Kitasatospora fiedleri: one gene and its partner. The protein of the gene in region 1 interacts with the protein of each later gene in a pairwise test. Links are inferred from orthologs where the notes say so. Each region holds a gene or a part of one and is shown in the gene's direction. Other genes may lie near its edges.

What was found.
Region 2: the proteins of tsaE (region 1) and rlmB interact in binary tests that used the Escherichia coli proteins (3 or more experiments, as listed by UniProt). The link is inferred for Kitasatospora fiedleri from one-to-one orthologs.

Annotation. Positions count from the first base shown.
Region 1 is NZ_OX419519.1:3,157,203-3,160,287, reverse strand. The notes cover bases 72-2,849. They hold tsaE (tRNA (adenosine(37)-N6)-threonylcarbamoyltransferase complex ATPase subunit type 1 TsaE), read left to right. Parts: upstream 72-1,094; coding sequence 1,095-1,604; downstream 1,605-2,849. Other genes in these bases: tsaB (tRNA (adenosine(37)-N6)-threonylcarbamoyltransferase complex dimerization subunit type 1 TsaB), read left to right, coding at 2,648-2,849; QMQ26_RS14470 (L,D-transpeptidase), read right to left, coding at 1,931-2,500; QMQ26_RS14475 (hypothetical protein), read left to right, coding at 1,707-1,916; QMQ26_RS14485 (alpha/beta fold hydrolase), read left to right, coding at 72-1,033. In the rest of the region: more of QMQ26_RS14485, read left to right, coding at 1-71; more of tsaB, read left to right, coding at 2,850-3,085. UniProt on the Escherichia coli protein: Required for the formation of a threonylcarbamoyl group on adenosine at position 37 (t(6)A37) in tRNAs that read codons beginning with adenine.
Region 2 is NZ_OX419519.1:3,446,281-3,449,583, reverse strand. What follows is about bases 113-3,108. They hold rlmB (23S rRNA (guanosine(2251)-2'-O)-methyltransferase RlmB), read left to right. Parts: upstream 113-1,112; coding sequence 1,113-2,105; downstream 2,106-3,108. Other genes in these bases: QMQ26_RS15905 (DoxX family membrane protein), read left to right, coding at 2,475-3,108; cysS (cysteine--tRNA ligase), read left to right, coding at 113-991. Outside these bases: more of cysS, read left to right, coding at 1-112; more of QMQ26_RS15905, read left to right, coding at 3,109-3,303. UniProt on the Escherichia coli protein: Specifically methylates the ribose of guanosine 2251 in 23S rRNA.

The DNA of each region.
Region 1 (3,085 bases):
GATGCGCCGGCGGGCCCGCGAGGAGCTCGACGCCGCCGCCGCCTTCGGCTCGCTGCGCGGCACCGCCACCACCGTGCCCGCCGCCGACGGCACCGGGCTGTACGTCGAGGTCGACGAGGCCCCGGCGGGCGGCGGGCCGACCGTGGTGTTCTGCCACGGCTACTGCCTCAACCAGGACGGCTGGCACTTCCAGCGGGCCGCGCTGCGCGGCGCGCTGCGCACCGTGTTCTGGGACCAGCGCAGCCACGGCCGCTCCGAGCGCTCCCGCTCGTACGCGGGCGGCGAACCGGCCTCGATCGACCAGCTCGGCGCGGACCTGGAGGCGGTGCTGGACGCGGTCGTCCCCGAGGGGCCGATCGTGCTGGTCGGGCACTCGATGGGCGGCATGACCGTGATGGCGCTGGCCGACCGGCGCCCCGAGCTGTTCGGCCCGGGCGGCCGGGTGGCCGGCGTCGCGCTGATCGGCACCCTGGCGGGCGACTGGGACGCGGTGCCGCTGGGCCTGCCCGCGGTCGGCGCCAAGGTGGTCAAGCGGGTCGTGCCCGGGGTGATACGGCTGCTGGGCCGCCAGGTCGAGCTGGTCGAGGCCACCCGGCGCTGGGGCGCCGACCTGGCCGCGGTCTTCTACCGGCGGTTCTCGTTCGGGAGCCGGGACGTCGACCCGGCGGTCGCCCGGTTCGCCGAGCAGCTGCTGGACGCCACCCCCATCGACGTGGTCGCCGAGTTCTACCCGACCTTCTCGGCGCACGACAAGCGCGCCGCGCTGGCCGCCCTGGACGGCCTGCCCGTCCTGGTGCTGGCCGGCACCAAGGACCTGCTGACCCCGCCCGAGTACTCGGAGGCGATCGCCGCCGCGCTGCCCGGCGCCCGGCTGGTGCTGGTGCCGGACGCCGGGCACCTGGTGATGCTGGAAGACCCCGGCACCGTCGACCGGGAGCTGGCCGCGCTGCTGGAGCGGGCCGCCGAGCGGGCCGGGACGGGCCCGCTGCCGGAGGCGCTGCGGGAGCTGGCCCGGGAGCGGCCGGAGGGCTGAGCGGCGGGCGCCGCGCGGTGTGGCACCTTAGGGGTGGCCGCATCGATCGAAGAAGGACGCCATGGGTTCGCAGACCACTCTGACCGTCGACACCGCGGAGCGGATGACCGGCCTCGGCCGGCGGCTCGCCGCGCTCCTGCGCCCCGGTGACCTGGTCCTGCTGTCGGGGGAACTGGGGGCGGGCAAGACCACGCTGACCCGCGGCCTGGGCGAGGGCCTGGGCGTGCGCGGCGCGGTCACCTCGCCGACCTTCGTGATCGCCCGGGTGCACCCCTCGCTGACCGGCGGCCCCGCGCTGGTGCACGTGGACGCGTACCGGCTGGGCGGCGGCCTGGACGAGATGGAGGACCTCGACCTGGACGTGTCGCTGCCCGAGTCGGTGGTCGTCGTCGAGTGGGGCGAGGGCAAGGTCGAGCGGCTGTCCGAGGACCGGCTGGAGATCCGGATCGAGCGGACCCTGGGCGGCGAGGCGGCGGACGCGCTGGGGGAGTCGGACGGGCGGCGGGTCACCCTGACCGGACTGGGCGGCCGCTGGGACGCCGCGGACCTCACCGGTTTGGGTGAGAACTGAGCCGGGTTTCCGACAGCGCGTCGGGAAACGGTTGCGGCGCACCGCGCGGGCGTGATGGGATGGCGTCAGCAGGTTAGGTATGCCTAACTAGGGAGGCGCCCCATGGTGAGCACACCCCCCAGGACCACCGAGGACCGTTCCGCCGCCCCGGCCGCCGCGCCGGAGCGCACCGCCGAGGCACCGGCCGCCCCGGCCGCCGGAGCCACCGCCGCCGGGGCACCGGCCGCCGCGCCGGTGCCGATGCGCGCCCTGCTGGCGGCCTGCCGGGCCGCCGAGGCCGTCTCCACCCCGCCGGAGCGCCGCGCCGCCTGACCGGCCGCGGCCGGTCAGGCGACCACGACCACCCGGGTGCCGTTCGGCGCGAAGTCCCACAGCGCCTGGCCGTCCGCCCGGGACGCCCGGATGCCGCCGGTCCTGGTCGTCGGGTCCACCGAGGGGGCCGGCGCCTTCTCGTCCACCAGCGCGCTGAACCCGAACACCGTGCCGGACTGCTGGGCGAACCGCACCACGTGCTCGATCTGCCGCCCGTCCGTGCCGGTGCCCGAAGCGGTGCGGCTGGTGACGGTGTAGGTGCCCGCCGCGGGCAGCGTGTTGCCCGGCACCACCTTGAACGCGGCCACCACCGGGTCCGGCTTCTTCGGGTCGACCAGCCAGACCTGCTGCGCCTGCAGCGCGAGCACCACCCGCAGGCCCGAACCGGACTCGGCAGGCAGCGGCGGCACGCTCGGCCGGGCGCTCTCCGGGGCGGAGGCCGACGGGGCGGCGCTCGACGCGGACGGCGCCGCCGCGACCGCGCGCGAGGCCGCGCCGTTCGCCTGGAAGGCCAGCAGCCCGATCACCGCCACGGCCCCCAGGGTCAGCCCGCCGACCACCGCACCAGGACCCAGCTTCGCCACGTCAGCTCCTCAACGCTCCGCGTCTCACCTTCGGGAAGGCCCATCGTGCCAGGTGCGGCGCGCGGTTCCGGACTCCTGGCGATCGTGTGTTCCCGACCGGTCCGGGGCGGTGCGGGCCCGCGCGCCGAACCCTCTAACCTTGGACCCGTGCTCCTCCTCGCCTTCGACACCGCCACCCCCGCCGTCACCGCCGCCGTCCACGACGGCGAGCGGGTGCTCGCCGAGTCCTACGAGGTCGACGCCCGCCGGCACGGCGAGCTGCTGCTGCCCACCATCGCGGCCGTGCTGCGCGCCGCCGGCGCGGACAAGCGCGACCTGACCCACCTGGCGGTGGGCGTCGGCCCCGGCCCGTACACCGGCCTGCGGGTCGGCCTGGTCACCGCCGCCGCCCTCGGCGACGCGCTCGGCCTGCCCGTGCACGGCGTCTGCACCCTCGACGCGATCGCCCACCAGGCGCGCGCCGAGGGCCTGGCGGGGGCGTTCGCGGTGGCCACCGACGCCCGGCGCAAGGAGGTCTACTGGGCCTCCTACGACGCCGACGGCGCCCGGGTGGGCGGCCCCGCGGTGGACCGCCCGGCCGAGATC
Region 2 (3,303 bases), 290 kb from region 1 along the record:
GTACGCCGCCGACGGCAACGTGTACTTCGCGGTGACCACCTTCCCGGAGTACCTGGCCCTCTCCAACCAGGAGTTGGAGAACCTGCGGCAGCCCTCCGGCGACAACGAGACCGGCAAGCGCGACCCGCGCGACTTCGCGATGTGGAAGGCCGCCAAGCCCGGCGAGCCGAGCTGGGAGACGCCCTGGGGCCGCGGCCGCCCGGGCTGGCACCTGGAGTGCTCGGCGATGGCGCACAAGTACCTGGGCCGCGCCTTCGACATCCACGGCGGCGGACTCGACCTGATCTTCCCGCACCACGAGAACGAGATCGCCCAGTCCCGGGCCTTCGGCGACGAGTTCGCCAACTTCTGGGTGCACAACGCCTGGGTGACGCTGGCCGGCGAGAAGATGTCCAAGTCGCTGGGCAACTCGGTGCTGGTCTCCGAGATGGTCCGGCGCTGGCGGCCGATCGTGCTGCGCTACTACCTGGCCGGCCCGCACTACCGCTCGATGATCGAGTACAGCGAGGAGTCGCTGCGCGAGGCCGAGACCGGGTTCGCCCGGATCGAGGGCTTCATCGAGCGGGCCGTGGAGCGCTGCGGCCCGGTCGACGCCGCCCCCGAGGTGCCGCTCTCCTTCGCCGAGGCGATGGACGACGACCTAGGCGTCCCGCAGGCGCTCGCCGCCGTGCACATGGCCGTTCGGCAGGGCAACAGCGCGCTCGGCGCGGACGACAAGGAGTCCACCGCGGCCCGGCTGGCGGAGGTCCGGGCGATGCTCGGCGTGCTCGGCCTCGACCCGCTCGACGAGCAGTGGGCCGGCGGCGCCGAGCAGGGCGAGGAGCTCGGCGGCGTGGTCGACGCCCTGGTCCGGCTGGTCCTCGACCAGCGCCAGGCCGCCCGCGCCCGCAAGGACTTCGCCACCGCGGACACCATCCGCGACCAGCTCGGCGCCGCCGGGCTGGCGATCGAGGACACCCCGTCCGGCCCGCGCTGGACGATCGGGCAGTGACACCGGGCCGGACCACCGGCCGCCGGTAGTACCAGTAGCCCTCCGGGGCGCGCCGGGGCCGTACCTTTGTAGGGGTGCGGCCCCGACGCACGAAGCAGACGCAGAGACAGGAAGTACAACCATGGCCGGCAACAGCCAGCGCAGGAACCGCCGCAACCCCGGATCGAAGAAGGGTGCCAGCGTCGGTACCGGCGGCCACAGCCGGAAGGGACTGCAGGGCAAGGGCCCGACCCCGCCCGGCGAGGCCCGCAAGGGCCACCCCAAGCAGCGCGCCGCCAACGCGGCGCTCAAGCGCGAGCGCGACGCCAAGTCCCGCGCGGGCATGCGCCGCGCCGGCGGCGGCTCCCGCAGCGGCCGCGGCGGCGCGGGCGCGGCCGAGCTGGTGGTGGGCCGCAACTCGGTGGTCGAGGCGCTCCAGGGCGGCGTCCCGGCGACCGCGCTGTACGTGCAGCAGTTCCTCGACACCGACGACCGGGTCCGGGAGGCCTTCCAGGCCGCCAACGAGCGCGGCGTCCCGCTGATGGAGGCCCCGCGGGCCCAGCTGGACCAGATGACCGGCGGCCTCAACCACCAGGGCCTGGTGCTGCAGGTCCCGCCGTACGAGTACGCGCACCCCGACGACCTGCTGGAGGGCGCCGCCGACAACGGGCAGGACGCGCTGATCGTCGCGCTGGACGGCGTCACCGACTCCCGCAACCTCGGCGCCGTGGTCCGCTCCGCCGCCGCGTTCGGCGCGCACGGCGTGGTGATCCCGGAGCGCCGGGCGGCCGGCATGACCGCGGGCGCCTGGAAGACCTCCTCCGGCGCGGCGGCGCGGCTGCCCGTGGCGCGCGCCACCAACCTGACCCGGGCGCTGGAGGCATACCAGAAGGCCGGCGTGATGGTGGTCGGCCTGGCCGCCGACGGCGAGGCCGAGATCGGCGACCTGGACGTGCTGACCGGCCCCGTGGTGATCGTGGCCGGCTCCGAGGGCAAGGGCCTGTCCCGGCTGGTCTCGGAGACCTGCGACCTGCTGGTGCGCATCCCGATGCCGGGCCGGACCGAGTCGCTGAACGCCGGTGTGGCGGCGGGCATCGTGCTGTACGAGGCCGCCCGGCTGCGCGCCAAGCGCTGACGCGGGGTGTTGCGCTGACGCGGCGGCGCCGCGGTGCGGGGTGCCGTGCCGCAGCGGCGCCGCGGTGCGGGGTGCCGTGCCGCAGCGGCGCCGCGGTGCGGGGTGCCGTGCCGCAGCGGCGCCGCGGTGCGGGGTGCCGTGCCGCAGCGGCGCCGCGGTAGCGCGTCGTTTTCGTGGGGGAACCGGTCGGGTCCGGTCGGGCCCGATCGGTTTTCTCATGATCACTTCAAATCCTCGCCCGGAATCCACCCGGGAGAGTGTCCTCGGGGCCCGTCACCCGGTTAGAGGGGTGTGGACACCAGAACACCTCTGCGCCTCGGGCAGCGCCCCGCGGGGATAGACGACGGTCCGGGCCTCAACACGGTCCGGGTGCCGTCCGACCCGTCGAGGCTCAGCAGCACCCAGGCCAGTTTCCGGGTCAGGCTCTCCGCCCCGGTGGCCCCGATGATCGACGCCCCGGCCGGTGCCGCCTTCGGTGACCCGTACGGCCTGCGCAGCGGCGTCACCCCGCAGATCGTGGTGCCCGCGGCGTCGGTGCCCGCGCTGGCCGGGATCACCGCCGCCTCGGTCACCGGCGGGGCCCCCCGCCGCAAGGCCCGGGTGGTCACCGCCTGGAGCGGCCGGACCGGGCCCGGCGACACCGCCGCCACCCAGCTGCTGGAAGCCGTCCGGCTGACCACCGTGCCCGCCCCCGCCAAGGGCTTCGAGGACGACGACACCCAGCAGCTCCAGGGCGTCCCGCGCCAGTACGGCCCGGCCGGCACCCCGGGCGAGACCCCGCACGTCGGCGTCCCCGAACTGCTGGACGAGACGGTCCGGATCGGCGCCGGGCGCAGCTGGCAGCCCGAGGGCGAGCTGCCGGAGGTGCCGTCGCTCAGCGAGGGCTCCAAGCACGCCTGGTACCCCGGCCGCCGGGTCGACCTGGGCCTGGTGCTGCTGCCGCTGCGGGTGCTGCTCGGCTCGCTGTCGGTGTACGCCGGGTTCAGCAAGCTGTGCGACCCGGTGTACTTCGACGGCGGCGAGCGCGGCTCGATGATGCGCTGGCTGTCCTCGCTGCACCCGTGGAAGGTCGCCCAGCCGCTGCTGGACTTCGCGATGGCCCACCCGGTGGGCGCCGGGCTCGCGGTCTCCTTCCTGGAGATCGTGGTCGGCGTGCTGTCCATCCTGGGCCTGTGGCAGCGGCTCGCGGCCGGCACCG